4 regions of the Mycobacterium burgundiense genome follow, and region 1 is predicted to be linked to each of the others. Evidence: riboswitches for the same ligand, from Rfam matches in the RefSeq annotation. Region 1 holds a riboswitch; each other region holds the start of a gene.
The links. Region 1 has a riboswitch for cobalamin ahead of RCP80_RS07790 (PPE family protein). Riboswitches for the same ligand answer to the same signal wherever they lie in the genome.
Positions count from the first base shown of each region.

Region 2: it holds a riboswitch for cobalamin, as region 1 does, so the genes downstream of both, RCP80_RS24715 (FecCD family ABC transporter permease) here and RCP80_RS07790 (PPE family protein) in region 1, are expected to answer to the same signal.
Region 3: it holds a riboswitch for cobalamin, as region 1 does, so the genes downstream of both, RCP80_RS20285 (ABC transporter substrate-binding protein) here and RCP80_RS07790 (PPE family protein) in region 1, are expected to answer to the same signal.
Region 4: it holds a riboswitch for cobalamin, as region 1 does, so the genes downstream of both, RCP80_RS24505 ((2Fe-2S)-binding protein) here and RCP80_RS07790 (PPE family protein) in region 1, are expected to answer to the same signal.

Region 1 covers NZ_OY726397.1:1,633,382-1,640,705, reverse strand. Annotated here, with positions in the region: gene RCP80_RS07790 (PPE family protein) at 1-1,623, opposite strand, end outside; cobalamin riboswitch at 1,706-1,847, opposite strand; gene RCP80_RS07785 (acyl-ACP desaturase) at 1,898-2,866, opposite strand; gene RCP80_RS07780 (L,D-transpeptidase) at 3,021-4,241, opposite strand; tRNA gene RCP80_RS07775 (tRNA-Lys) at 4,406-4,478, shown strand; gene RCP80_RS07770 (MFS transporter) at 4,601-5,881, opposite strand; gene ehuA (ectoine/hydroxyectoine ABC transporter ATP-binding protein EhuA) at 6,078-6,842, opposite strand; gene ehuD (ectoine/hydroxyectoine ABC transporter permease subunit EhuD) at 6,865-7,324, opposite strand, start outside.
Region 2 covers NZ_OY726397.1:5,197,834-5,205,157, forward strand. Annotated here, with positions in the region: gene RCP80_RS24700 (PPOX class F420-dependent oxidoreductase) at 1-183, opposite strand, end outside; gene RCP80_RS24705 (phosphotransferase) at 242-1,261, opposite strand; gene RCP80_RS24710 (TetR/AcrR family transcriptional regulator) at 1,437-2,036, shown strand; cobalamin riboswitch at 2,079-2,263, shown strand; gene RCP80_RS24715 (FecCD family ABC transporter permease) at 2,307-3,362, shown strand; gene RCP80_RS24720 (ABC transporter ATP-binding protein) at 3,359-4,153, shown strand; gene RCP80_RS24725 (ABC transporter substrate-binding protein) at 4,169-5,233, shown strand; gene RCP80_RS24730 (glycoside hydrolase family 6 protein) at 5,374-6,369, opposite strand; gene RCP80_RS24735 (TetR/AcrR family transcriptional regulator) at 6,399-7,052, opposite strand; gene RCP80_RS24740 (hypothetical protein) at 7,123-7,324, opposite strand, start outside.
Region 3 covers NZ_OY726397.1:4,248,705-4,256,028, forward strand. Annotated here, with positions in the region: gene RCP80_RS20270 (MBL fold metallo-hydrolase) at 1-562, opposite strand, end outside; gene RCP80_RS20275 (ABC transporter ATP-binding protein) at 562-1,371, opposite strand; gene RCP80_RS20280 (FecCD family ABC transporter permease) at 1,368-2,366, opposite strand; gene RCP80_RS20285 (ABC transporter substrate-binding protein) at 2,383-3,246, opposite strand; cobalamin riboswitch at 3,290-3,430, opposite strand; gene RCP80_RS20290 (MFS transporter) at 3,516-4,832, shown strand; gene groL (chaperonin GroEL) at 4,974-6,599, opposite strand; gene RCP80_RS20300 (cupin domain-containing protein) at 6,953-7,324, shown strand, end outside.
Region 4 covers NZ_OY726397.1:5,152,170-5,159,493, forward strand. Annotated here, with positions in the region: gene RCP80_RS24475 (PH domain-containing protein) at 1-69, opposite strand, end outside; gene RCP80_RS24480 (acyl-CoA thioesterase) at 182-1,129, opposite strand; gene RCP80_RS24485 (hypothetical protein) at 1,501-1,938, shown strand; gene RCP80_RS24490 (L,D-transpeptidase) at 2,137-2,943, shown strand; gene RCP80_RS24495 (hypothetical protein) at 3,077-3,217, shown strand; gene RCP80_RS24500 (N(5)-(carboxyethyl)ornithine synthase) at 3,201-4,364, shown strand; cobalamin riboswitch at 4,388-4,509, shown strand; gene RCP80_RS24505 ((2Fe-2S)-binding protein) at 4,564-5,337, shown strand; gene RCP80_RS24510 (FAD-binding protein) at 5,387-7,012, shown strand; gene RCP80_RS24515 (alpha/beta fold hydrolase) at 7,009-7,324, shown strand, end outside.

The DNA of each region.
Region 1 (7,324 bases):
CAGCAGGGGCGTCATCGCGGTGGTGCCGAACGAGTCGGCGGCCAGCGCCGTCAACCCGGCGGGCTGGGCGCCGGTCTTGCGCGGCGTGGTACCGCCCAATCCCATCGGACCGGCGCCGCGTTCCGACGGCGTCGCTCCGGATTCGGGGTCGAGGTACTCGTAGCCCCGGCCGAGCTGGTGGGTGTGGGCCCGACGCTGCTGGTCTTCGTCGGCCGCCGCCGCTTCGTCCGGGAGTTCGTCGTCCCCGGGTTCGGCGGTCTTCCGACGAGCCCTGGTGCTGGTCTTGTTTCGGGCGTCGGCGGCCACACCGCCGACGAGGTAACCGAAGGCGGCCATGTTCCCCAGCGTCGGCGGTGAGGCTGTGGGCGGCGGGGCCCCGGTGGCGGTGGTAGGCGCGGGTGCCGGAGCCGACGGAGCCGGGGTCGAGGTGGGTGACGACGCCGGCGTAGAGGCTGGGCTGGAAGTCGGCACCAGGGCGGTGGGCGGGGGTACGGGAGGAGAGGCGGGTACCGCAGGTACGGCGTTCTCCAGCCCCGAAAGGGCGGCCGCGCCCAGCAGGCCGCCGGCGGCAAACGGTGCGGTGGCCATTGCCGCGGCCACGATCGGCAGCAGCGCCGGCAGGACCGCGAGCAGCACCTGCGGCAGCGTCGTCTTGAGCAGCGCGATGGTATCGGTGGTGATCGCGACGAACATGGCCCCGGCACCGAAGAGCAGCGTGTAGGCGATGGCCGTCGGATTGCCCGAGGCGAAGGCCAGGCCGATGTCCGCCGCGACGAAGCTGGCGGTTTGGGACAGGTAGAGCGCGTATTGCGAGATGTCCATCGGATAGCCGAGCGCGAAGGCGAGGTTGTAGGGGCTGAAGAAGCTCAGCGGATTACCGGTCCAAGGCAGGTACGGATCGATGCCGGCAAACAAGTCGGCGAAGAACGGATCGTTGTACAGCCCTTGGATCAGCGGATCCAGAACCTCGTTGTAAAAGTCGGAATACCCGATCTGATCGAACCAATCCAGATATTCGTTCTGCTTGTCGGGCGGCGGTTCGGAAGCGGCCAGCGCCGATGAACGCGCGGATGTCACCGGGATAGATCGCAGAATCTGCGGTGCCGCAACGCTTTCCGGTGAGGCCGCCAGTGCCGACGTCGCGACGCCGTCGTAGGTGGCCATCGCCGTGGCGGCCTGCACCCACATCCGCACGTAGTCGGCCTCGTTCAGGGCTATCGCGATGGTGTTGATGCCGAAGAAGTTGGTGCTCACCAAAGCCGCGCGGGTGGCATGGTTGGCGGCCAACTCCCCCAGCGTCGGCATCACGGCCAGCGCGGTGCTGTACGCCGCGGCGGCAGTTTCGTGCTGCGTCGCGCGTAGCGCGCTCTCGGCATTCTGCTGCAGCAGCCACGTCACAAACGGGGCATGCGCACCGACGTACGCGGTGGCGCTCGGCCCTTCCCACGCGCCGGCATGGGCGTCGGACAGCACCGTTGTCAGCTCAGTTGCGGCCTCGGCGTATTCGGCGCTCAAGGCGCTCCACGCGCCGCCGGCGGCCAGCAATGGACCCGGCCCCGGCCCCGCGGACAACAGCGCCGACCAGACTTCGGGCGGCGAGGACATGTAGATGGGCGCGGTCATCGACCGCACCAGGTATCGGATGACACTGGCGCTCATCGGCTTTCTCGGGGTGCACCGCCCCGGGTAGCAGGATGCGACGACGCGAGTGTCCTGGCTCTCGGATCACAGCTCGCCTCGCCTTCCGGCTCGCAGCCGTGGCGGTTGAGGGTCGCTCCCCGATGACAGTGGCGGGACCGCGCCGGATTCGCACCGGCTTCCTACATCGTCATCGCCTATCTGGAGAAGTATGACATGCGGCTCTCGGCGGCCGATATACGCCGATGCCGCGAAACCGTTAGACGGCTTGGGCTTCCAGCTTCCGCGCCTCACGGGCGAGCAACCGGTCGCGCTGTTCCTCGAACTTGAACACCTGCCGCTGCAGGTCTTCGAGGTGGGCCGCGAGCTGCTCCCGGCGTTGTTCACCCTCGGCCGAGAAGTCTGTGCGTTCGAAGATCCGCCACTGCCGCAGCACGGGCTTGACCACGTCGTCGAGATGCTGGCGCGGGTCGTAGATGCCGTGCTTGGCCATCATCACGCCGTTGCGGCGGAAGTTCGGCATGCCCTGGCCGGGCATCCGGAAGTTCTCCACGACGCTCGCAACGGCCTCCAGGGCCTGATCGGGGACCAGGTCGATGGCCGCGGCGCACATGTTCCGATAGAAAATCATGTGGAGGTTTTCGTCGGCCGCGACCCGCTGCAGCAGCCGATCGGCGACCGGGTCGTTGCACACCCTGCCCGTGTTGCGGTGACTGACGCGGGTGGCGAGCTCCTGGAACGTCACGTAGGCGATGGACAGCAGGAAGTCCGTCTTGTGGCGCTCCTCCTCCTCGGCGGTGGGCCCGAAGCCGTTCGTGACGTGCTCCATGCGGGCCCGCTCCAGCGCTACCGGGTCGACACCGCGGGCCACCAGCAGGTAGTCCCGCAGCACGATGCCGTGCCGGTTCTCCTCGGCGGTCCACCGACCCACCCAGGTACCCCAGGCGTCATCCAGCGAGAAGTACGCGCCGGCCTGACGGTGGTAGGACGGCAGGTTGTCCTCGGTGAGGAGGTTGGTGATCATCGCGGCCTGGGCGACCGCACTGAGTTGCGACTCCTCCTCGGACCACGCCTTGCCGCCTGCGCCCGCGTAGCCGCGGCCACGATCCCATGGCACATAGTCGTGTGGATTCCAGTCCGTGGTCACCGACAGATGCCGGTTGAGATTGCTCTCCGCAATCGGCTCCAGCTCGGCGAGTATCGCCAAATCGGACAATTTCCTGACCATATGCACTTTTCCTTGCCGTTGATTCCGGGGTCAGCGTAGCTTGCCCCGGCTGATGCAACACGCCACGAGCGCGCGTCGAAGTACCGGTAACCCGCGCGCCCGGTGGCGTGGGTTGGTGTCGCGGCGGGTCAACCGCGGGTGTTGAGCGTCCCGATCACGCGCTGGAGTTACCCGCCTGCCACTGCTTCCACGGGATGTTCCAGTCGCCCAGTCCGTCCGTGCCGGGCAGCGTGGAGCCAACGCTGTTGACCACCTCGACGATGTCGCCGCGCTTGCTGTTGTTGTAGAACCACTGCGCGTTGCTGGTGGTCACGTTGATGCAGCCGTGGCTGACGTTGTCGTAGCCCTGGCTGCCCACCGACCACGGTGCCCCGTGGACGTAGATGCCGCTGTAGGACATCTGGGTCGCGAAGTCGACCTCGGTGCGATAGCCATTCGGCGAGTTGACCGGGACCCCGTACGTCGAGGAATCCATCACCAACTCCTCGTAGCGGTCACCGATGATGTACACCCCGTTGGGTGTCGGGGTCGAGTTCTTTCCCATCGAGATGGGCATGGTCTTGACCACCTCGCCGTTGACCCGGACGGTCAACGTCTTGGTGTTGTCGTCGACGGTGGAAATGACCTCGTCGCCGATCGTGAACGTCGAGTTGGCGTTGCCCTGGCCGAACAGACCGTCACCGAGGTCGACGCCGTAGGTGTTGACCGCCACCTCCACGGTGGTGCCGGGCTTCCAGTATTGGGCTGGGCGCCAACGGACTTCACGGTTGTTGAGCCAATAGAAGGCGCCGTCGACGGCCGGCTTCGTGGTGACCTTGATGGCCCGCTCGGCGGCCACCCGGTTCGGGATGTTCTCGTCGAACCGGATTGCGATCGGCTGTCCCACGCCCACGGTCTGCCCGTCGTTGGGCATCAGGTAGGGCATCGTCTGGTTCTCGGGCGAGTGCGTCTCGAAGCTGAGCTGACGGGTGGTCACACCACCGAGTCCCAGCGAGCGCGCGTTGACGGTGTAGGTCTTGTTGAAGCCGAGCGGCTCGGCGGTCTCCCAGGTCAAACCGTCGGAGCTCAACTTACCGGCCACCACGGTGCCGCTCTCGTTGGTCATCACCACGGAGTCGAGCACACCGGCCGAGGCGGTGATGGTCACGGGCTTGTCGACCGGGACGCCGACCGCCCCGTCGCTGAACGAGGCGGTTACCCGCGGCACCAACAGGTCGCCGAACGGGGTGCCCTTGTCGGCGATGCGCTGTTCGGACGCGGAATCGGTGGTGGCACCACACGCGCTGACTCCCAGGATGACGGCCGGGATCAGCAGCAGGACCGCCAACCAGGACCGAAAACCACGCGGACGGGCCACAGAACGGACCTGCCACATACTTACGCACACCTCACAACCGGGGATCACACGAAATCTTGGCAATAGTCTAAGGGCAACTGAGGCCCCTCGCGACCACGCCGTCGCTTCCCCGAGCATACCGACCGGGGGTGGTGATTTCGTGTCGCGCGGTTTCGCCTGTTATTGTCGCTCACGCACCAAACGCGCCGTTAGCTCAGTTGGTAGAGCAGCTGACTCTTAATCAGCGGGTCCGGGGTTCGAAACCCTGACGGCGCACAGTTCACCGAGATCGGGTCGCATGCGGCCCGATTTCTTCTTTGCCCGGCCTCTTCCTCGCGGAACTACACCGCTCGTCGAACCGGCCGATCTCGTCGTCGCCCGGCCTCCTCCTCGCGGAACTACACCGCTCGTCGAACCGGCCGAGTTTCGTCGTTTCGGGCCGGCATCGGGCCCGCCAGCGTGCTGGGCCGGGCCAACACCGCCACGGCTCCCACGGCAGCAGCGGCGATGACGAACGCGACCTGCACACTGAGCCAGTCCGCGGCGCCGCCCAGGATCGCCGCCGCAAACGGTCGGGAGCCCAGGAAGCCCACCAGCCACAACGCCATGATCCGGCCGCGCAACTCATCGGGCGCGCGCTCCTGCACGACGGTGCTCAATCCCGTCATCGCCCACCCGAAGCCCAGACCGGCCACCGCGAACCCGGCCACCGCCGCGGTGGTGCCGCTGCCGACGGCCAGCAGCGCCGATCCCGCCCCGAGCAGGCCCAGCCCGATCGAGGACACCCACGCCGAAACCACCCGGCCGCGCAGGACCGCCAACACGACCATGCTGACGGCCGCGCCGATGCCGAAGGCCGCCGACAGGGTGCCGACCAGCTGGGCCCCGCCGCCGAGCGCATCGGCCATCACCGGGGTCAGGGTGATCGACGGGTCCGCGGCGAATCCGACCGTGGCCACCGCCAGCAGTGCCAGCAGCAGTGGCCGGTCGCGCCAGACGTAGCGCAGCGCCGCGCGCACCCGGTAATCGGTGTTCGGGCGCCGCACGGGCGGGGCCGGAAAGCGAATCAGGACAAGAAAAATCGCGAAGATCAAGTGCAGGCTGGCGCTGAACGCGAACGCCGCCGAGGCCCCCAGGTGCGCCGCGAAGTACGCTCCGACCGCGGGCCCGGCCACCCGGCCGACGGTCATCGGGATGCTGTTGAGCGCCATCGCGGTGGACAGCTCACCCGGGCGGATCAGGCTGGGCACAATCGACTGCATGGCCGGGCCGCCGATCACGAAGCCGATGCCCACCAGCAGCGTCCCGAGCAGGATCGCGGCCGCGGCACGGCCGCTCTCCAAGTCCGGAGTGATCGCGAACCACACCGCGATCGAGGCCGAACCTGCCACGCAGAACACCCGGCCGAGCAGGATCTGCCGGCCCGGATTGCCCAGGTCGGCCCACTTTCCGGTGATGGGGCTCAGGATCAGCTGCGGGGCGAACTGCACCACGCCGACCAGACCGACCATCAGCGCCGAACCCGTGGCGTCGTACATCACGATCGCGGCGACGATGCCGTGCGTCCAGACTCCGACAACGGAGAGGACCTTGCCCCAGAACAGCGTCCCGAACACCCGGTCGAACATCAGGCCGAGCGCGCCCCGGGGCCGCGTCGCGGCTGCGGTGGAGGCGCTCAAACGGATTCCACCCCCTCGCTCGGAGTCGCTGGCGAGTCGGCCGAGCGGCCCGACCAGGGTGTCGTTCTGGTGCTCGGCCGCTCCGCGACGACGGCGGTGACCGCGCCTCGACGCCGGTTGGTCACCGCTTCAAATATGCATAGCACATATATGTATATGGCCCAAGCCGTTATCCCCGGCCCGTGCAGTCCGCGCGTCAGCGCTCGTCCAGTACCGCCTTGAGAAACGTCCGGGTTCGATCGTTGTCCGGATCGTTGAAGATCTTCGATGGCGGTCCGTCCTCGATGATCACGCCCTGGTCGAACATCATCACCCGATGCGAAACGTCCCGGGCGAAATGCATTTCGTGGGTCACGATCAGCATGGTGATATCGGTGGTCTCGGCGATCTCGCGCAGTACACCTAGCACGTCGACGACGAGTTCGGGATCCAGCGCCGAGGTCACCTCGTCGAGCAGCAGAATGTCGGGCTCCATCGCGAGCGCGCGGGCGATCGCGACGCGTTGCTGCTGTCCGCCGGACAGTTTGGTCGGGTGTGCGTCGACGAAGTCGAGCATGCCGACCTTGTCCAGCAGCTCGGTGCTGCGGGCGCGGGCCTCGTCCTTGCTCAGACCCAGCACCGACACCGGCGCCTCCATCAAGTTCTCGATTACCGTCATATTGGGAAAGAGGTTGAACTGCTGAAAGACCATCCCGATGCGTTGACGCGCCGTGCGTAGATACTTTTCCGACGCGGGCTCCAACCGATCGCCCTTGCGCTCGTGGGTCAGCGGTCGGCCGTCGACCCAGATGACACCGCCGCTGACCCGTTCCAAGGTCATCAGCAGGCGCAGGATGGTGGTCTTTCCCGAACCGGATGGCCCGATCAGCGTCACCCGCTCTCCCTGCGCGACGGAGAAATTCATGCCATCCAGGACGGTCTTGTCGCCGAAGCGCTTGACCACGTCCTCGAACCGGATCATCGGCTCAACGGCGGAGGATTTGTCAGCGGACAAGGCGGGTCTCCAGTCTTCTCATGAGGACCGACGTGGGGTAACTCGCCAGCAGGAAAATCAAGCCGGCAATTGTTATCGGTTCGATATAGCGGTAGTTCTGTCCGCCGAATTGGTTGGCGACGGTGACCATCTCGGCGACCCCGATGACGATGAGGAACGGAGTCTCCTTGAACAGGGCGATGATCTGGTTCCCGGTCGAGGGCAGGATGCGCCGAACCACCTGCGGAAGAATCACGCCGATCCAGGTTCGACGCGGCGACAACGAGAGCGCCGTGCACGCTTCCCACTGCCCCCTCGGGATCGCCTCGATGCCGGCGCGGTACACCTCGGACATGTAGGCGGCGTAGTGCACACCGAGCACTGCGATGCCGGTCACCATCGCGCTGAGCTGAATCCCGACCACGGGCAGCCCGAAGTAGACGAAGAACAACTGGATCGGGATCGGTGTG
Region 2 (7,324 bases), 1.9 Mb from region 1:
CGGATCACGTTGCAAGGCACGTCCTTTGGCGGTGTCTCGACCCGTGTTGAAGACGATTGCGCCGTCCTCGACCAGAAACCAGACCGGAGCGACGAGCGGGCGGCCGTCGCCGGCGAGGTACCCGAGCTTGCCCGTGCGGGTGCCCTCGGACAGAAAGGCCACGACGTCGTCGCGTAAAGCAATTGCCGCCACGCGGTCCATGATGCCGGGTGGGGCGCGGCGACGGCGCCGATTGGGGAGTCTATTCGGCGATTTCGGCGATCGCCGACGCCGAATCCAAGTCGCCGAACGCGATCGCGTAGCGCTGGGCCAACGCCACGGCGACCTCCGCGCGCTGCCACATGCCGCCGTCGGCGCTGGCGGTGACCAACCACAGCGCCAAACCGTGGGCCACCGAGGCGCGGTAGCGCAGCCAGATCTCGTCGGCGGACGGCGTCTCGTCGCTCGGGAGTCCCAGCGCGTCGCGGTACTCGGCCAGCAGTGCCCGCTCGTGCGCGCGTCGGTCCTCGGTGGTCACCGCGCCCTGCAGGAAATAGCCGACGTCCAGTGACCAGTTGCCGCGCCGGGCCATCTGCCAGTCGAGAAATCCCACCTCACCGGCCGGCGTGACGTAGGTGTTGCCGATATGGGCGTCGCCGTGCAGCAAGGTCTGCGGCGAGGTGGTCAGCGTCCGGATGTAGGGCTTCCAGATCGATTCGACGAGCTGATCGATGGTCAACGACAACACTTCGGCCGGGGTATCGGCATCGAGTCGTTCCAACGCCGAGGGCAGCGGGGCGTACTGCAGACCATCGAAGGGCTCGAACGGCTCGAGCCAGCCCAACCGGGGATGCGCCAGCACGCGCTCACCCCAGAAGCGTCCGTGCATCCGGCCCAGGGCTCGCATGCCGGTGGCGGCCTGCTCCACCGAAAGCGGCCGCAGCGAATCCCGAGGATCGGCGCCGCGCGCGGACAGATCCTCCATCACCAGGCAGAAGTCGTAGGCGTCCTCGTCGGCCACCGCGGCATAGACCAGAGGGTGCTCGAGCGGCAACTCCACCGCCGCGCTGAACAGCCGCGGTTCGTGGAACATGCCGCTGGTCATCCGGATCAGATCCTTGTGCGCGGGGTCGGCCGCCTTCACGAACACCGTGGCCGGCCCCGCGCCGGCCGAATAGGTCAGCCCCAGCCGGGCGCGGCGGTTCGTGCCGTCGTCGCGCAGTTCGACGGTCACCGCGTCGACCACGGCGTCCGGGTGCTGCTGCGCCAGCGCGGCGGTCATCCACTCGGACGTGATTTCGTCCAGGTTCGCGGGCACTGTCAGGGGCAGCGTGTTCACGCGAATGCTCTCCTCGCGGTCGGGCCAGCTGTAGTTACGACACGACTCGTGTCGTAACGGCCGACGCTACCCGACTCGGGCACGCCGGGGAAGGGTTTGCCTGCTCTAAGCTCGCGGCATGCCTCAGGCCCGGGGTGGCAGGCCACGCGACGCCCAGTTGCACGACGAGATTCTGGTCGCCACGTGCACGTTGCTCGTCGCGCGCGGCTACGCCGAGGTCTCCATGGACAGCGTCGCCGCCCTGGCGGGAGTCAGCAAGAAGACGCTCTACCGACGCTGGCCGTCGAAGGCGCCGATGGTCGCCGAAGCCGTGCTCAGCGCCTACGGTCGCCGCAGTACCTTCGAAGTGCCCGAGACCGGTGACCTGCGCGCCGATCTGCGCTCCTGGCTCGTCGAACACGCCGAATTCCTGGGCGAGGCAACCAATGCGGCGCTGATTCGGTCGCTGATCGCCGCGGCCGCGGCCAGCCCAATGGACAACGAGGCGCTGTATCGCCAGCTCAGCGTTCCGCAACACGACGGGCTGGTCACGCGCCTGGGCAGGGCCGCGGCCGACGGCGAAATCCGCCGCGGGCTCGATCATGAGCGCATCGCCGATGCCCTGATCGGCACCCTGCTCCTCCGCGTCCTGGTGGCGGCTCCACAAAACAGCGCGCCCGCAACAGAATTCGATGGCCTGCTCGATGCCCTGCTGCACGGGATCGGCCCGGCCGAATAGCCCGCGCGCACACACGGGCGGGCCGCCGCGGTGTCGATTGGTAGCCTCAGCCCGGAGAACGGTCGCATCCGCCTGAGGGCGGGTGCCAGGGAACCCGGTGTGAATCCGGGACTGGCGCGCAGCGGTATGGGAGACGGACTCGACACTGGCCACTGGAAACACTTCCGGGAAGGCGTCGGGTTCGAACGATCCTGAGTCCGAAGACCTGCCGTTCTTCGTTGAGTCCACCGTGTAACTCGCGCACAGTTACCCAGACTTCGAAGGCAAGACGTGCACAAGACGGGCGTTCCCGCAGTACGACGGCTCCGCGCCGGTCCATTGACCGCGCTGCTGGCCGTCCTCACGGCCGTGAGCATCCTGCTGTCCGTCGCCTTCGGCGCCGAGCACATCCCGATCGGTGAGGTCTGGCGCACCGTCACCGGCCGATTCGGCGGCACGGAGGTGGACGTCGCCTACGACGTGATCATCTGGGACCTGCGACTGCCCCGCTCGGTGTTGGCCGCGATCGTGGGTGCCGGACTGGCGCTGGCGGGTGCCCTGATGCAGGCGCTCGTGCGCAACCCGCTCGCCGAGCCCTACCTGCTCGGGGTGTCCGCGGGCGCCGCCGTGGGTGCGACGGCCGTGATGACCCTCGGCGCGCTCGCCGGCCTGGGCGTGTGGGCGTTGTCCGGCGGCGCGCTGCTCGGCGCGTTGGTCGCCACCGTCACGGTCTACAGCGTGGCCCGCGCGCAGGGCGGGTTGACCGCGCTGCGGTTGATCCTCTCGGGAGTGGTGCTGTCCTCGGCGTTCATGGCGTTGTCGTCGTTGCTGGTGTTCACCGCCGGGGACCCGCACGCCGCCGAGGGCGTGATGTTCTGGATGCTGGGCAGCGTCGCCGGTGCGACGTGGGCCAAGGTGCCGCTCGCGGGCGCGGTGGTGGCGATCACGCTGGCCGCGATGATCGCGATCCACTCGTGGCTCGACGCCTACGCCGCCGGCTCGGATACCGCCACATCCCTGGGCGTGCCGGTGCGCGGGCTCCGCACCACGCTGTTCGTCACCCAGGGCGTGCTGGTGGGTGTGCTGGTTGCGGTGTCCGGGGGTATCGGGTTCGTCGGCCTCATCGTCCCGCACGCGGCGCGCCTGGTGGTCGGCGCCACGCACCGGGCAATGCTGCCCGTCGCGGTCTGCGGCGGAGCGCTCTTCCTCGTGTGGGTCGACGTGATCTCGCGGGTGGCGGCGTCCCCCCGGGAGATGCCGTTGGGCATTCTCACCGGGCTGATCGGCGCACCCATCTTCCTGTTCCTGATGGGGCGTCGGCGCTACGAGTTCGGCAACAGCTCATGAGCCCGACCTCGGCCGCCCTGACTGCGCAGGGGCTGCGGTGTTGCCGCGGCGTCCGAACCATCGTTTCCGAGGTTGAACTGGACATCCCCGCAGGCACTCGGTTGGCCGTCGTCGGCCCCAACGGCGCGGGTAAGAGCACCCTGCTGCGCGCGTTGGCCGGCCTCGACACTCCGACGGCCGGTGCAATCCAGATCGACGGCCACGACGTGCGCCGGATGTCCGCCCGGCACCGGGCTCTCACGGTGGCCTTCGTCGGGCAGGAGGAGCGACCGTCCGGGGAGTTGACCGTCGCCGAGGCGGTCGGTCTCGGACGAACCCCGTATCGGCAACCCTGGTCTGTCGCCGCCGCGCAGGATCGCGGAATCATCGACGACGCGTTGGTCTCGGTGGGCCTGGGCGGCTGGGGCGATCGATCCTGCACCCAACTCTCCGGCGGCGAGCGTCATCGCGTGGTGCTGGCCCGGGCTCTTGCGCAGCAGACCGCCGTGCTCGTCCTGGATGAACCTACCAACCACCTCGATGCGGCCTGGCGGCTGCGGTTCATGCAGGTGCTGGACGAGCTGGAATGCACCGTCGTTGCGGCGATGCACGACTTGGACCTGGTACTGCGGCATTTCGACGCGGTCGCCGTCGTCGCCGAAGGCGGGGTCCTCGCGCACGGACCACCCACCGAAGTGCTGAACGCCGCGTTGCTCCGACGGGTCTTCGAGGTGGCGGGAGATATCGTCCCCCATCCCGAAACCGGCCTCCCCTACCTGCTGCTCACCCACGTCGACCCAGCCGTCCACTGAATGCGAGACACGGTCATGAAACATTCCAAATCCGGTGCCAGGCTTTTGTTTTCGGCCCTTGTCGTGAGCCTGACAGCCTGCGGAGCGCAGGCCGAGAGCGCCGCCAAGGACACGGTGACCGTCACCAACTGCGGCGCCGACGTCACCTACGAACAGCCCCTTGAGCGGCTGTTCGTCAACGACGGCGGCATGATCGGGATCGCCCTTGCCGCCGGAGCGCGCGAACAGATGACCGCGGTGAGTTCCCTGGCCCGCGACGTCGACGTCCTGCGTCTCGCGTTCGGCGAACAGGTCGACAGCCTCGACGAGGTCGCGCCCGCGCAGCCGTCGCTGGAGAACATCGTCGGCGCCCGTCCACAGGTGCTCTACGCCGGCTACAACTACGGGATGGGTGAGGCCCGCGGCATCACGCCGGAGGTCCTCGCGCGGCACGGGATCGAGGTGTACCAGCTTTCGGAGGCGTGCCGACCCGTCGAGGGGGAACGCGTCCGCGGCACCATGGACCCCTGGGTCGCCCTCGACACCGATCTGCGCAATATCGGGATCATCACCGGCAACGCCGAAACCGGCGCACGCGCGGCCGACGGTATCGCGAAACGACTCGAGAGTTTGCGTGCCGCACCACAACCCAAGCACAAGCCGAAGGTCTTCGTGTTCGACAGCGGCAGCGACACCATCTTCTCCTCCGGTGCCTTCGGCGGACCGCAGGGCATCATCGACGCGGCCGGGGCGCGCAACGCCACCGACGACGTGCAGGACACCTGGACCGCCGTCAGCTGGGAACGCATCAGCATCGCCGATCCGGACCTCATCGCGTTCGTCGACTATCCGGGCCAGTCGGTCGAGGAGAAGATCGGCGCGCTGCGCAGCCATCCGGCCAGCAGGAATCTCAAGGCGGTCCGCGAGAACCGGTTCATCAACTTCCCCTACGCGATGTGGGTGTCCAGTCCGCTCAACATCGACGCGGCCGAGGCACTGCGCGCGGTGCTCGAACGCCGGGATCTCGCGCCGAAGTCCGGCATCGAGCCGCGACTGGACGTCGCTCAACTGCAGCTGGGCGGCAACGACTGGCTGCAGTAGCGCTGTCGGCGGCCCACCACTGGCGCGAGGGGGCGCAGACTACGTAATTTGCGCGGCGTGTTGGCCGGGGACCCGCACGCTCGCGGTAAGGGTGGGGTGAGGGGTGGGGGTGAGGGTGAGGGTTTGGGAGGTAGCGCGCGCTACCAGCCCGCGTTGCGCGCCAGTTCGAGGGCGTAGTCGTTGTCCCAGGTGCCGGCCGGCGGGTGCCCGTTGCAGGCGCCGTCGGATTCACCGGGCCGTTTGACCCACAGGTAGGCGTCCACGTTCGGGCTCGCGGTCGCGGTGGTCGGCGCCGCGCCCAGGGCGCGGCCCGCCGGGTTGCACCAGTAGAGCTCGTCGTCGGTGGCCCCGAAGCCGTTGCGCGACGTGTCGATCACGTAGGGCGACCCGCCGGTCATGCCGGAGATGGCGTCGCCGTAGCCGATCTGCTCCTCGGTGGTGAAGAAGTTCGCGGTGTTGAGGCTGAACCCGCGCGCGCGGTCCACCCCGACCTCGTTGAGCATGCCCGCCATCGCCTCGGCACTCACCCAGCGCGAGTGGCCGGCGTCGATGTACACGGCCGTCGCCGGGTTGGCGGTGAGCCGGTCCACCGCATAGCGGATCAAGTCGAGGCGCTCCTGACGCTGCGCGGGCGACAGGCAGTCGGCCATCGCGAGCGCGTCGGGTTCGAGGATGACGGCCGCCGGGCCCGAGCCGATGGCACCGGCGACGCCGTCGATCCAGCCCTGATAGGCGCCGGCCGATCCGAAGCCGCCCGCGGCGTAGCTGCCGCAGTCCCGGTTCGGGATGCCGTAGAGCGCCAGGATCGGCATGGTGCCCGCGGCCTGCGCGGTGGCGATGTACTTCGCGTCGACCGCCGGGGTGGACCGGTGGTCCATCCAAAGCGCCTGCGGGGTGTTGGCGATGGCGGTCAACTGGGGATTGGGCGGATTGGCGCTGTTGGCAGCCCGCATGGCCGCCGAGTTCGGGTTGACGTAGAAGGTCTGCCCGGCCAGCGGGTTGGCCTCACTCGTCAAAAGCACCTGCGGGGACTGCGCGACGGGTGCCGGTTCGGCCACCAGACCCATGCCGGCGATCACCGCAACTGTCAGGAAAGGGGCGCTCCACCGCGCGACTGCACCAGCAGCTGAGGACATCACCCCCAGAAAAGTAGTGCCCTGGCGCACTATGCGCCAATCCCGCCGGGCCGTTGCCGAGGCGAACCGCCGTCAGCGTCGGTACGTCGCGCCAAGATCGCGCTGCCCAGCCAGTCCCGCAGAAAGCGTCGCAACTCCTCGCGGCTGCGCGACGCGTCATTTGGCGCGACGAAGAAGGACAGCATCACTCGCAGGGTGAATTCGACCAGGTCACGCTTGGCGGACTCGTCGTAGCCGTACTGCGCCCAGTCGACGTCGAAGCGCGCCAGCATCCGCAGCCCGAAGCCCTGCGCGGTTTCCGAGGCCACATCGCCGGTGTGGGCACCGCCGTACGACTCCGACAGCAACGTGCCCAGATGCGGGGTGCGCGCCACCTCCTCCAGGGCGAACAGCACGCCCTCGACCATCGCATCGGCCGGGTCGGTGATGCCTTGCACCGCCGCGGCGAGCTGATCGAGGAACCCGTCGACCGACGCGAACGCCGCGGCCTTCATCACCGCGTCGGCAGTCGGGAAGTACCGGTAGACGGTCTGCCGGATGACCCCCAGTTCGGCGGCGACATCGGCGATGCTGACCGCCGCTCCGCGCTGAGCGATCAGTTTGACCGCGGCGGCGACAATCCGCTCGGCGGCCTCTTCGTCGTTGCCCGGCGGATCCCCGACCCAGCCGCGTCTGCGCGCCACACACAACTCCTTGACCTGAACCGACCCGCAGTTTAAACGCCGGAGGCAAGGCGAGGTCGAGAAGCCGGCGCTAGACCAGGTCCGGTTCCACCTGGGGTGCGGGCACGCTGGCCCGCGCCACAGACCGATGGGCCGCCACCGCCGACGCGAGTGTCACCGCGGCGATGGCAAAGCACATCAGCGTGTACCACAGGCTGCCGATCGGATCGCCGTTGGCGGTCACGCCCTCGACAGCACCGAAATAGGACGGCAACGCCGCGATCCACAGCACC
Region 3 (7,324 bases), 2.6 Mb from region 1:
CCGCGATGGCCTCGGACGTCTCGACCGGCAGTGGACCGGTGTCGGTGGCCCACAATAACCTTGCGCCCGAACTGGATACGTCGTACAACACCGCGGCATCGCCGCTGCGGACCCCCGTGTGCGCGGCGGCCAGCACTCGCACGGTGTAGTCGCCCCGGGGGCCGGCCAAGGTCAACTCGTCGCCGGCGTGCACCGTACGCAAGACAATGGGATCGGCCGGCCCGATCCAGTCGCGGCACTGGTCCAGCACCTCCGGCGGCCCGAACACCTCGAGCGGCCGCGCGGGCCCCGCCCACTGCCGCATGACCAGCGCGGCGGGTCCGACATGGTCGAAATGACCGTGGGTGAACAGGATTTGGCGCACACCGGCGAGGTTGCGACCCAGCCGCAGCGCGGCCCGCGGGGCCTCCGGTCCGCAGTCGAGCATCAGAGCGTCGTCGATCAGTGCGGCGGTCTGTCCCCGAATCTCCCCCGCTGCCAGCGCCCACCGACAGGAACGACAGTCGCAGAACGGGCTGGGCCAGCCGTCGGCGCTGCCGGTGCCCAACAGCAGCAGTTCCATCAGCGCCGCCGGCCCCGCACCGGCAGCACCGCGATGTCGCCGTCACGGTCGACAACGGTCACCTTGGCCTGGTAGACCTGCGCAATCCGTTGCGCGGTAAGCACTTCAGCCGGAGTCCCATCGGCGACGATCCGGCCCGCCTGCAGCATCACCATCCGGTCGGCGTACTGGCCGGCCAGTGTCAGATCGTGCATCGCGGCCACCACGGTGAGGCCGTCCGCGTCGCGCATCTGCTCGACGAGCTCGAGCACCTGCTGTTGATGACCTACGTCCAGGGCGCTGGTCGGCTCGTCCAGGATCAGCACCGAGGGCTGTTGGGCCAACGCGCGGGCGAGCACCACCCGCTGCAGTTCGCCGCCGGAGAGTTCGGTGACCGGACGATGGGCGACGTCGTGCAGATCCAGTCGCTCGATCGCGTCGCGCACCACCTGCCGGTCGGCGGCCGACGGCATCCCGAACCGAGGAATGTGCGGGGTCCGTCCGAGGGTGATCAGTTCGGTGACGCTGACCCCGTCGGGCACCGTGGGCCGCTGCGGCATCAGGGCGACCACCGCGGCGATCTGCGGGCGCCGCACCGTCTGCGGGTCCAGTCCCGCGACCCGCACCGTGCCCGTCAGCCGCGCCTCGGAACCCGCCGGGATCAGGCCGGCCAACACGTGCAGCAGCGTGGTCTTGCCCGCCCCGTTGGGCCCGACCACGCTGACCCATTCACCGCCGGCCACCGTCAGATCGACCGCTTGGAGCACCGTCTTGTCCCGCCGGACGACGGTCAGGCCGGTGCAGGTCACTTGCGGTTCGGAGGCGGTCACGACATGCTCCGGCTGCGGCGCAGGACCATCAGGAAGAACGGCGCTCCGATGGCCGCGGTCACCACGCCGATGGGCAGCTCCGCCGGGGCCAGCACCCACCGCGCCAGCACGTCGGCCAGCATCAGGAAGGCCGCCCCGAACAGCACCGACAACGGCAGCAGCAGCCGATGGCCGGGCCCGACCAACAACCGCACCGCGTGCGGCACCACGATGCCGACGAAACCGATCAACCCACTGACACTGACCACCGCGGCCGTTCCCAGCGTCGCCACCGCGACCAGCAGCAGCCGCACGCGCCGCGGATCCACCCCCAGGCTCGCCGCCTCGATGTCGCCGACGGCCATCACGTCGAGGATCCGGCCGAACAACAGGATCACCACGATCGTCACCACCACGTACGGCAGGGCCACGCTCACCTCGGTCCAGCCGTTGGTGCTCAACCGGCCCAGCAGCCAGCTGTACACCTGGCGCATGGAGTCGTCGTAACGCTGCTGCAGGAAGGTCTGACCGGCGTTGGCGAACGCGGCCACCGCAACCCCGGCCAGGATGATGACCACCTCGGTCCGGCCGCCGCCCACCCCGCGGCCCAGCAGGTAGGTGGCGGTCACCGCCAGCACCCCGCCGGCGAACGCGGCAATGGGCACCGCGAAAGTGGTTGCCGCCATGCCGAATACGATCATTGCGGTAGCGCCGAGGCCCGCACCGCTGGACACCCCCAGCAGGTAGGGATCGGCCAGCGGGTTGCGGAACACCCCCTGATAGGCGGCACCGGCGATGGCCAACGTGGCCCCCACCAGGGCGCCGAGCACCACCCGCGGCAGCCGGATCTGCCACAGCACCGCCTGCTGGGCGACGGTGAGCCCGTGCTCGACGTCGACTCCGGGGAGTCCGTCGATCAGCGCGAGCAGCACGCCCCGTGCGGGCAGGTTGGCCGGCCCGACGAAGATCGCGAGCACGGCGGCGCCGACCACGGCGATTACCGCCGCGGTCACCACCCACGCGCGGCGGGTCTCAGTTGGGCGCCGGGACAGCTTGGACCTCAGCGACCACGGCGCCGATCCGCTCGACGGTGTCGACGACGCGCGGACCCCAGCGGCTCGCGACGTCGGCGTCGAGTTCATAGATGCTGCCCGTGCGGACGGCGGCCACCTCGCCCCAGCCGGCGCGGTCCGCCACCGTTCGGGCGGTCACGCCGCAGCACTGCACGTCGGCCAGGAAGATCAACTCCGGATCGGCCGCGACGATGAATTCCTCGGACAGCTGCGGGTAGGCATCCGCGTCGCTGTCGTCGGCGATGTTGGTCAGCCCGAACAGTCCGTAGAGCTGCCCGATGAACGATGCGCCGGTCGCGGTGAACAGCGTCGGGTCCAGCTCGTGGTAGTAGCGCAGTTGGGCCGGCGGCGTGTTGTCGACGACCTCGGCGATCTGCCGACGCATGTGGGACACCAGTTCGGCGGCGTCGCCGATGCGACCGGTCGCCGCGCCGATCTGCTCGATCTGGGCATACGCGTCGTCGACCGTGGTGGGAGCGGGCTGGGACAGCAACGCAATCCCCGCGGCCTCCAGGCCGGCGACGAGGTCATCCGGGGCATCGGCGGTGATCACCAAATCGGGCTGATACGCCACGATCGCCTCGACGTTCGGGGTGTAGCCGGACAGGTCCTGCTGGGTCGGGGCATCGGCCGGATAGTTCGATTCGCCGTCCACGGCGATCACCTGTGGGCCCGCGCCGATCGCCCACAGCGTCTCGGTCGCCGAGGGACTCAGCGAGACCACACGTTGCGGATTGTCCGGCTGTTCGGTCTGCGCGGGCTCGGCTCCGGATCCGCAGGCGGCCACCAGGCCGACCGCCAGAGCGGCGAGGGACGTTGTCAATCGACGCGCGGTGTTCAACAGAGCCAGTCCTTCGTCCGAGGAGAGTACTGACCGCGGCTCAGCTGACCTGGCTTGTCCGACGCGAGCGGATGCGTCGGCGTCACAGTTGCGGGACAGCGCCGGACTGGTACCGGACTTCACTGGACACCACGGACCCGGCGGCGCCGGGTATCGGCGAGCCTATCCCACCCCGGCGGGTTCAAATCACCGCGCGTGCAACCGTGGCGCAGTCCCCCACCGCTGTGGCCTTACTAAATGACGTGACACTCATCGATGCACCCATAGCGCCCGACGACGACAAAGGCTCCGCGATCACGCCGCAGGCCCGCACGGCGCTGTGGGCCAGCCTGGTCGGCACCACCATCGAGTGGTACGACTTCTTCCTCTACGCCACCGCCGCCAGCCTGGTGTTCAACCACGCGTTTTTCCCGGATCAGTCGACGTTCGTCGGGACCATGCTGTCGTTCGCGACCTTCGCCGTCGGCTTCGTCGTCCGCCCCATCGGCGGCTTTGTGTTCGGCCACATCGGCGACCGGATCGGCCGGAAGAAGACGCTGGCGCTGACGATGGTGTTGATGGGCGTCGCGACCGCGCTGATGGGGGTGCTGCCCACCGCCGCCCAGATCGGCGTGCTGGCCCCGATCCTGTTGCTGCTGTTGCGCATCGTGCAGGGCTTCGCGCTCGGCGGCGAATGGGCGGGGGCGGTGCTGCTCGCGGTCGAACACGGACCGCCGCGGCGGCGCGGGCTGTTCGGCAGCATCCCGCAGGTCGGCCTGGCGCTCGGGCTCGCGCTGGGTACCGGGGTGTTCGCGCTGCTGCAGGTGGTGCTGCCCGATGATGCGTTCCTCACCTACGGCTGGCGGATCGCGTTCCTGTTCAGCATCGTGTTGGTGATCTTCGGCGTCGTGGTGCGGTTGCGGGCCACCGAGACCCCGGCCTTCGAGCGTGTCCGCGACAGCGGCGACCGGGCCGCGGTGCCGCTACGTGAGGTGTTCAGGCCGCCGGCGCTGCGCTCGACCGCGCTGGGCATGCTGTCGCGCTGGGGCGAGGGCGCGGCGTTCAACACCTGGGGCGTGTTCGCGATCGCCTACGCCACAAGCACATTGGGTCTGGAGAAGGTGCCCGTGCTGGTGGCCGTGACGGCGGCGTCCCTGCTGATGGCGGTGCTGCTGCCGGTGTCGGGCCTGCTGACCGATCGATTTGGCCCCAAGCGGATCTACACCGTCGGTATCGCCGCCTACGCCGTCGCCGTCTTCCCGGTGTTCGCGTTGTTCGGCACCGGCAACATGGCGTTCTACACGGTCGCCATGCTGCTGGTGTTCGGGGTGATCCACGCGCTGTTCTACGGGGCCCAGGGCACGTTGTACGCATCGCTGTTCCCGGCGCGGATCCGCTACACCGGCCTCTCCACGGTCTACCAGCTGTCCGGGATCTACTCCTCGGGCCTGACGCCGATGATCCTGACCGCGCTGATCGCCGCCGCGGGCGGGTCCCCATGGATCGCCTGCGCCTATCTGGTGACCACTGCGTCGATCAGCGTCGCGGCAACCCTGGCGCTCAAACCCACACCGCTGCGCGAACTTTAGGCGCCCTCCGGACTCCGGTGGCGCGCCTCCAGCGTGGTGCGTTCGTCGGCGTTCAGCGGGGGCATGGGCCGCTCGATCCCGACGGACACGAAAAAGCCCGGCCTGCAAGGCAGGCCGGGCTTTCCCGAAATAGAGCTGGACTTAGAAGTCCATACCGCCCATGCCACCGGTCGGGTCGCCCGCGGGTGCGGACGCCTTCTCCGGCTTGTCGGCGACGACGGCCTCGGTGGTGAGGAACAGCGCCGCGATGGACGCCGCGTTCTGCAGCGCCGAGCGGGTGACCTTCACCGGGTCGGCGACGCCGGCCTTGAGCAGGTCCTCGTACTCGCCGGTGGCGGCGTTGAGGCCGACGCCCGGCTTCGAGTTGCGAACCTTCTCGGCGACAACGCCCGGCTCCAGGCCGGCGTTGAAGGCGATCTGCTTCAGCGGGGCCTCGAGCGCAACCTTGACGATGTTGGCACCAGTGGCCTCGTCGCCCTCGAGCTTGAGGTCATCGAGCGCCGGAGCCGACTGCAGCAGAGCCACGCCACCACCGGCGACGATGCCCTCCTCGACGGCGGCCTTGGCGTTGCGGACCGCGTCCTCGATGCGATGCTTGCGCTCCTTGAGCTCCACCTCGGTGGCAGCCCCGGCCTTGATCACCGCAACACCGCCGGCCAGCTTGGCCAGGCGCTCCTGCAGCTTCTCGCGGTCGTAATCGGAGTCGCTGTTCTCGATCTCGGCACGGATCTGAGACACGCGGCCGGCGATGGCCTCGGAATCCCCGGCGCCCTCGACGATCGTGGTCTCGTCCTTGGTCACGACGATCTTGCGGGCCTGGCCCAGCAGCGCGATGTCGGCGGTCTCGAGCGACAGTCCGACCTCTTCGCTGACGACCTGGCCACCGGTGAGGATCGCCATGTCCTGCAGCATCGCCTTGCGGCGGTCACCGAAGCCCGGGGCCTTGACGGCGACGGACTTGAAGGTGCCGCGGATCTTGTTGACCACCAGCGTGGACAGGGCTTCGCCCTCGACGTCCTCGGCGATGATCAGCAGCGGCTTGCCGGACTGGATGACCTTCTCCAGCAGCGGCAGCAGATCCTTGACGGTCGAGATCTTCGAGCTGACCAGCAGGATGTAGGGATCCTCCAGGACGGCTTCCTGACGCTCGGCGTCGGTCACGAAGTAACCCGAGATGTAGCCCTTGTCGAAGCGCATACCCTCGGTGAGCTCCAGCTGCAGGCCGAAGGTGTTGGACTCCTCGACGGTGATGACACCCTCGTTGCCAACCTTGTCCATGGCCTCGGCGATCAGGTCACCGATGGTGGTGTCGCCCGCGGAGATGCCAGCGGTAGCGGCGATCTGCTCCTTGGTCTCGACCTCCTTGGCCGACTTGAGCAGGTTCTCGGTGACGGTCTCGACGGCCTTCTCGATGCCGCGCTTCAGGCCGAGCGGGTTGGCGCCGGCCGCGACGTTACGCAGGCCTTCGCGAACCAGGGCCTGAGCCAGCACGGTGGCCGTGGTGGTGCCGTCGCCGGCAACATCGTCGGTCTTCTTGGCAACTTCCTTGACCAGCTCGGCGCCGATCTTCTCGTACGGGTCCTCCAGCTCGATCTCCTTGGCGATGGACACACCATCGTTGGTGATCGTGGGGGCGCCCCACTTCTTCTCCAGGACGACGTTGCGACCCTTGGGCCCCAGCGTCACCTTTACCGCGTCGGCGAGGGCGTTAAGGCCCCGCTCGAGGCCGCGGCGGGCCTCTTCGTCATACGCAATTGTCTTGGCCATTGCGAAGTGTTTCCTCCGAATAGGGGATGCACGTTCTCTTTGGTCGGGTGCAGTGCCCGCGACGGACGGCGTGGGTGTGCTCCGCAGTGCGGCCCCGCGCCTCACCGTCCCGACCTAGCACTCACGAGTCGTGAGTGCCAACTGCATTCTTAGCACTCGACCAGGGAGAGTGCAAGACAGGAGGCCGTCCAACGTGGCCGGAGATTTGCACCAGCTATGCCGCGTCGCGTCGGCCGCCGAGCAATTGTCGCCGTCGGGCTGGATTGACCGGGAGGAACCCTGCCGGCTGTCGTCCCGACGGGCCGACGGCAACGGGCGCGCGGCAGGCCTGGGAGCACGTATGCTCCGACTCGATGTCACTGATCGTGCCGCCCTATCCCCCGGCTCGCTACACCAAGGCCGAACCCGAGGTCAGCGCCTGGGTCCGGCGAGCCGACCAACCCGCCGACTACGAGTCGTTCGGGCTGGTGCAGTACCACTACTTGGCCAACCAACAGCAGACCGACGGTGACTACGGCCTGTTCCGCGTCGAGATCGCCGCCAACGGCGGTGGGCCCGGACCGCACTATCACCGCGCCATGTCCGAGGCGTTCTTCGTGCTGTCGGGTTCAGTGCAGATCTACGACGGCACCGACTGGACGGCCGCCAACCCCAACGACTTCCTCTACGTGCCGCCGGGCGGCATCCACGGATTCCGGAACGAGTCGGACACCCCGGCCTCGATG
Region 4 (7,324 bases), 1.9 Mb from region 1:
CTCGCCCGCGGCGGCCTTGGGACCGGCTGGGCCCAGCTTGACGAAGAGACCGTTTTGAAAGTCGATCATGGCCCGGACGGTACGTCCCGGCGTCAGGCAGCGGGACGGATCGCTCAAACTCGGGGCTGCCACGCGATTTCGGTGCGCTCAGCGGCGCTCAGCGCCTCCGGGCGCACCGAAATCACGGGCGCAGCGGTCGGATGAGGACCTCTTGGGCGGTGCTGGCCACCACGGCTCCCGCGGTATCGACGATGGTTCCGCGGACCAGCGCGCGGTGTCCGAAGATCGTCACCGCCTCCTGGACATAGAGGTGCCACTGGTCGAACTGTGCCGGCCGGTGCAGCCAGATGGCGTGGTCCAAGCTCAGTCCGGCGGCCGTCGCATAGTTGACCGCATCGGGGTGGACGCGAAACGCCATGTCCACGAATAGATAGTCGCTGGCGTAGGTGAGCAGCGCGTGGTGCAGCGCCGGATTGTCGCCGATGTCTCGCGGCAGTCGCATCCAATGCCCGCGCGTGCCCGCGGCCTGGGCGCCGCCCAGGAAAGTGGGTGCCTCAGCCATCCGCAGTTCCAGCGGCGGAGGGACGTCGATCCAGGTCTGCGCGAACGTCTGGAGTTCCGGCGGCGCCTGCTGCGCCCAGTGCTGCAGCAGCGGCAGCTCCTCCGGCGGCGGCCCGGCGGGGCGCACAGCCGGCGTCTGCGGCGCTTCCGGGTTGGTGTGAAAGGACGCGACCGCGGTCAACACCGCGGCGCCGTCCTGCCTGACCTCGACGTGCCGCGTCGACAGTGACCGACCATCGCGCGTGCGCTCGACGACGATGTCCACCGGCACCTCGGTTTGCCCGGAGCGCACGAAGTAGGCGTGCAGCGAGTTCGGTTGTTGGCCCTCGACCGTGCGGCTGGCGGCCAGGACCGCTTGCCCGAGCAGCTGACCGCCGAAGATGTGCCCGAACCGGTCGGGCTCGCTGGCAGCCCGAAAGGTGCCGTCGCCGACGGGTTCCAGCTGCAACGCCCGCTCTACATCGTCGAGCGCCGCCAGGATGGACTTCTCCAGGGGCAGCCCGGTACCGCGCAGCGGACCCGTGAATTCACCGCCGCCCGGGGTCGGCGCATCGTGGGACCGGGTCACCGCGCTCCTCCTCGAACCACCCGCGCCAACCGCGCGAAGAATCTACGAACCGCACAGGACCGTAGCCCGCGGCGGGTAAGTAGACCAAGACGGGTGCTTAGGGTAATGGGCCTGATGCGCACCATAGGACTCCGTGGCGCAGGGCCTCGGCCGAAACATCACCGAATGGCTGCGGTCCGGTCACACCCGGGCTCGTTTGCATCTCGGTCCAGCATCCAATCCGCTTTTGGCCCCAGGAAGTCCTTATATTTCAGATGCGTAATTTCTTCCCTGTAATTCACCCGACCAACCAGAAGGAGTCGACGGTGCGGCTTAATTTTGATCGATTCCTTATCGCGGGAGTGGCCTGCATTGGATTAGGCGCGGCCGCAGTGGGATTGAGCCCAGTTGCGGCAGCCGGCGGGGCCGACTGCGTCGAGAAGATGTCCGGCACCGCGGCGCCCTGCGCCGCCGTCTCGATCGAGGCGTCCGGCATCGGCGCGCTGCCCGGACCCCCGATCGCACCGCCGCCCGTGGTGCCACCCCTGGTCCCACCGCCGGTGGTGCCGCCGGTCCCGCCTCTGGTGCCGCCGCTGCCCCCGGTCCCGCCGTTGGTGCCGCCGGTGCCCCCGGTCGTGCCACCGCCGGTGCCTCCTGTCGTCCCGCCGCTGGTGCCGCCCGTCGCCGCCGCCGCACCCCTGGTGCCCGCCGCAGCAGGCGCGCCGATGGTGCCGATGAGTGGCCTGGGCGGCAAGGGCGTGCCGACCAACCCGCAAACCACCGGCGGGCCCGCCGCCGGGGTGCCGACGCTGCCCGGCGCGGCCAACTAACAATCGGTACCCATTGTGCCGCAGATGGATTCCCTTCCATCTGCGGCACAATGCGCTGGCGGGCACGCACCGGTGCACGGGGTCAAACCGTGACCGATAATTGACCTAAATGTCAATGGTTGCAACCACATTCGTTGACGACAAGCACCTAGGATGGGTGCGTATACATGGTGTTGTTCATCTCAAGAGGTCGGGTACATGCGAGCGGTAGTTCGTTTTGCTTTCGCGGCGGTCGTGGTCGCCGCCACTGTGGCTTCGCCGACGGCTAGGGTCGAAACGACTGCGGTCGTGCGACCGCTGGACTCGACGATCGAGTCGATTCAGCCGATCGGCGACGAACCCGTTGGCGTGGCCCACCCGGTAGTCGTGACATTCAACGGACCTGTGGCAAACCGGGCAAGTGCGGAGCGTGCCCTGCGGATCACCGCCACCCCGGCTATGACGGGCCACTTCGAGTGGTTGGAAAGCAACGTCGTGCAATGGGTTCCAGACCAGTACTGGCCCGCGAACAGCACCGTGAAACTGGCGGTGGGCGGCAAGCGCACCCAGTTCGTGACGGGCCCGAAGGTGCTCGGGGTCGCCAGCCTGTCCAAACACACGTTCACGGTGACCATCGACGGCGACCCGGCGGGGCCGCCGGTGCGGCTACCCGCACCACACCACCTGCCGCACGCCGGCGAGGAGGGGGTGCTGCTGGCCTCGATGGGACGCGAAAAGTATCCGACGCCCGTGGGCAAGTACACGGTGTTGGAGAAGAACCGGACGGTGCTCATGGACTCCAGCAGCGTCGGGGTTCCCATCACCGAGACCGAGGGCTATCTGCAGGAGGTGGACCATGCCGTGCGTATCACCTGGCGGGGCATCTTCGTGCATTCGGCGCCGTGGGCCGTCCCCTCGATGGGTCTCGAGAACACCAGCCACGGCTGCATCGGCCTGATTCCCGCGGCCGCCGAGTGGTACTACGACACGGTCAAGGTCGGCGATCCAGTGATCGTGGAGGAATAACCGCCGGTCCGACACCGTCCAATTTCACGGCATGCCAGGGAAAATTGTTTCCCGCCGCCCCCTGCTGATCCCCACCACGGGGTATGGTCGAGGAATCGGGACCACCCAGGACCCCATAATTCAAGGGGCCAGCATGTCTGATAAGTCTCCTCGTCAAGCCATGGCCAAAAAGTCCGGCAAAAGCCTGAAAGAAAAACGCGCCGCCAAGCACGCCAAGGCCGCCCAGGCCCAGTCGTCGGCCACCGACTCCCTCATCAATGGCAAGAAGCGCTGACCGGCCACAGCTTTCGCTAGGCGTCCTGGCTCATTCGCGTAAGCCGAATGAGCGCCGATTGCCGATTCATCCGGCGCATTTCAGCCGCATCGACGCCGGTATCCAGCACCGTGTCTTCGTTGAGCACGGCTACGGCGCCGGCTTCGGCGCCACTGACGAAATGCTGGCCGAATCCGTCGGCGGAATCAGGACTCGGGCACAGCTGATCGCGGACTGCGATGTCGTCCTGCTCCCCAAGGTGCAGGCCGAAGACCTCGTGGAAATGAAAGACGGACAGGTTGTTTGGGGCTGGCCGCATTGTGTGCAAGACACCGCGCTGACCCAGGTTGCCATCGATCGACGATTGACGTTGATCGCGTTCGAGGCCATGAACCATTGGCGCAGCGACGGCGGCTTCGGTGTGCACGTCTTTCACAAGAACAACGAGTTGGCCGGGTACTGCTCGGTGCTGCACGCGATGCAGCTCGCGGGGGTCACCGGCAGTTACGGGCGCCGGTTGAGTGCGGCGGTGATCGGCTTCGGCGCGACGGCTCGCGGGGCGATCACCGCCCTGAACGCCCACGGCGTCGACGAGGTGCGCGTGCTGACCAACCGAGAGGTGGCCGCCGTCGCATCCCCGATCCACTCCACCCAGATCTTCCAGATGGGGCAGGACGAGGACGACCCCACTCGGACCTGGGTGGAGATGCCCGACGGGCCGGTGGCGGTGGCCGAGTTCCTGTCCGACAGCGACATCGTCGTCAACTGTGTGCTGCAGGATCCCACCTCGCCGTTGGTATTCGTCACCGAAGACGAATTGACGAAGTTCGCCCCGGGCAGCCTCATCGTCGACGTCTCGTGTGATGCCGGCATGGGTTTCAGTTGGGCCCGGCCGACCACCTTCGACGATCCGGTGGTCGAATTGCCCAGGGGCGTACTTTATTACGCCGTCGACCACAGTCCGTCGTATCTGTGGAGCTCGGCGACCTGGGAAATCAGCGAGGCGCTGTTACCGCACCTCGAAACTGTCCTCGACGGTCCGGCCGCGTGGGACGAGTCCCCGACGATTGCGCGCGCCATCGAGATTCGCGACGGCGTGGTACTGAACCCCGCCATCTTGTCGTTTCAGAACCGGGCCGAGGCCTATCCGCATGAGCGGCTACGCTAGGCGCGGTATACCCGCGACGGGGCCAGGAAGTCGGTGTGAATCCGGCACGGTCCCGCCACTGTGACCGGGGAGCGGACCCCATGCGTGACCACGGCCTTCGGGCTGGAAGGTCGGGGCGAGTGATGATCCGGGAGTCAGGACACTGCGCCGCCGCGGACCGCAATGGCGGGGCGTGGAGACCCCGGAACGGAGATCGCTCATGTACGCGCACGCCTGCCCACGGATGCCTCTCGGCCTACCGCACCGCGTTGCACCGCGGGCCGATCCCGAGCGGGTGCGGGCCGCGGTTGCGGACGTGGCCAGGTTCGGCCCGCCCTATCCGCTGTACCTCGATCCCGGGACCGCCGCGTTGTCCCGTCAGCAGTTGTGCGAGCCGAGCCAACTGCGATCGCTTCTCGGTGCGATCGGGGACCGCGTCGGCTCTGACGAGGATCGGGTCACCGCGTCCACGCTGCAGTACGGCTTCGCCGCACGGTGTTGGTCGCTGGTCTTGGGCGCCTGGCAACGCGGCGGCGTGGTGATCGACCTGCGCGGTCTTGGCTACGTCGTCAATCCCTCTGGGTCAGTAGATTTGGCTCTCAACGACTTCCGGGGTTGGGAGGGCAGCTCGATGGAATTCGATGAGGTGGTCGAGGTCATGGCGTACTCGATTCTCAGTGATCAGTTCACTGGTTTCCACGCGGCATTGCGCGGGGTTGCCCGGGTTGCCGATGGATTGCTGTGGGGGAACGCGGCCTCGGCGTTGTCCTCGGGCGCGCGCAGGGTTGCCGCGGGCCGGTCCGACGATCGGGTCACGCCGCTGGCGACTGCGCTGCTGTCCAGGGCTCCGTTGCGCAACAAGATGGTTTCCGCGCCGGTCGGCGGCGCCCGTCGGAGTACCTGTTGCCTGTGGTACCGCACCCGGGACCGGACCAAGTGCGGCGACTGCCCGCTGACCGAGCGCGCTGTCCTGCGGCGGGACGTTCGCCACTGAGCGGGAGGTGCTCTGGCGCAGCGCCGCCCCGGACACCACCATCGGATCAATGCACGCAGCCGGTGAATACGACGTCATCGTGGTGGGTTTCGGCGCGGCCGGTGCCGCCGCCGCGATCGAGGCCGCCGATCACGGCGCGCGGGTACTGGTCCTGGACCGCGGTTATGGCGGCGGCGCCACCGCGTTGTCCGGCGGCATCGTCTACGCGGGCGCCGGCACGGCCGAGCAACAGGCCGGCGGCTATGCGGACACCGTCGAGGACATGCGCGCCTACCTGCGGGCCGAGGTCGGTGATGCCGTCAGCGACGACACCCTCACCCGGTTCTGTGAGCAGAGCCCGACGATGATCGAGTGGCTCAAGGCCCAGGGGGTGCCGTTCCGCGGCGGCCCGGTGTCGTCGTACAAGACCTCCTACCCCACCGACGACTTCTACCTCTACTACTCCGGCAACGAAAAGGCCTACCCCCACAGCCGGCACACGCGTCCGGCGCCGCGCGGCCACCGCGTCGTGGCCCCCGGCATGAGTTCGGGCAAGGTCATGTTCGAGCACCTGAGCCGCTCCGCCAAGACCAAGGGCGTCGACGTCGTCCCGCTGGCACGGGTACACGATCTGATCAAGGACGACCAAGGCCGCGTCACCGGTGTCCGCTATCACGCGGTGGATCCCAATCATCGCGCTGCACAGCGGTACTCGAGGCTGACCAGACTTACCGGCAAGGTGGGCACCTGGATGCCTGGCCTGGTCAAGGGCGTGGTCGCCCGGGCTGAGCGGATCTGGTCCGAGGCCGCGGTGGAGCATGAAGCCCACGCCGGCGCGGTGGTGCTGGCGGCCGGTGGCTTCATCTACAACCGCCCGTGGATGCAGGAGTTCGCACCGCAGTTCATGAAGATCTCGCCGCTGGGCACCCCCGGCGACGACGGCACCGGGATCGCCCTCGGCCTGTCCGCCGGCGGCAAGACCGACAAGATGGGCAATGTCACCGCGTGGCGCTTCCTGGCGCCGCCCAGCGCGTTCCTGGAGGGGCTGACGGTCGGCGCGGACGGTCGGCGGATCGCCAACGAGGACCTCTACGGCGCGACCCATGGCAACGTCATGATGCGCGAGTTCAGCGGCTGTGGGTGGGCGATATACGACGCACCGACCTGGAAGAAGGTCCGTGCACAGATCGGCGAGCAGACTCAACTGTTCCAGCGCCTGCAGCTGATCTACCTCTTCACAGTCGGGCACAAGAAGGCCGCCACAATCGAGGCGATCGCGCGGAAGAACGGCATCGACCCGGCGGGGCTGCGACGGACATTCGACGAGTACCGGCGTGGAATCGACAGTGGTGCCGGTGATCCGGGCCGCAAGGTAGCCGAACTGTGCCCGCCGATGCGAACGGGACCGTTCTATTCGATCAACATCTCCGCCGACTCGTCGACGTTCTACCCCATTCCGGGGCTGACGCTCGGCGGCTTGGTCGTCGACGAGAGCACCGGCGAGGTCGTGCACCGCGACGGTGGGGTGGTGTCGGGACTGTACGCCGCCGGCCGCAACGCGGTCGGCATCTGTTCCAACAGCTATGTCAGCGGCCTGTCGATCTCCGACTGCATCTTCAGCGGCCGCCGCGCCGGCACCCACGCGGCGCAGACCGGGCCCAACGGACCGTCGCACCACTTAGGGTCAGCACGGTGACGACGCAGACCTACGACCATGACCAGACCTTGCGCGAGGTAACGACCCCCGCGGGCGTGCTTCGGTATCACGAGGCCGGCGACGGCCCGCCGCTGCTGCTGCTGCACGGTTCGGGCCCGGGCGTGACGGGGTGGCGCAACTTCCGCGGCAACCTCGCCGTGTTCGCCGCACACTTCCGCTGCCTGATCTTGGAATTCCCCGGTTACGGCGTGAGCGACGACTTCGGGGGTCACCCGGTGGTGGACGCGCAGGCCGCCATGGTGCATTTCACCGATGCCCTGCAACTGGAGCGCGCGGACATCATCGGCAACT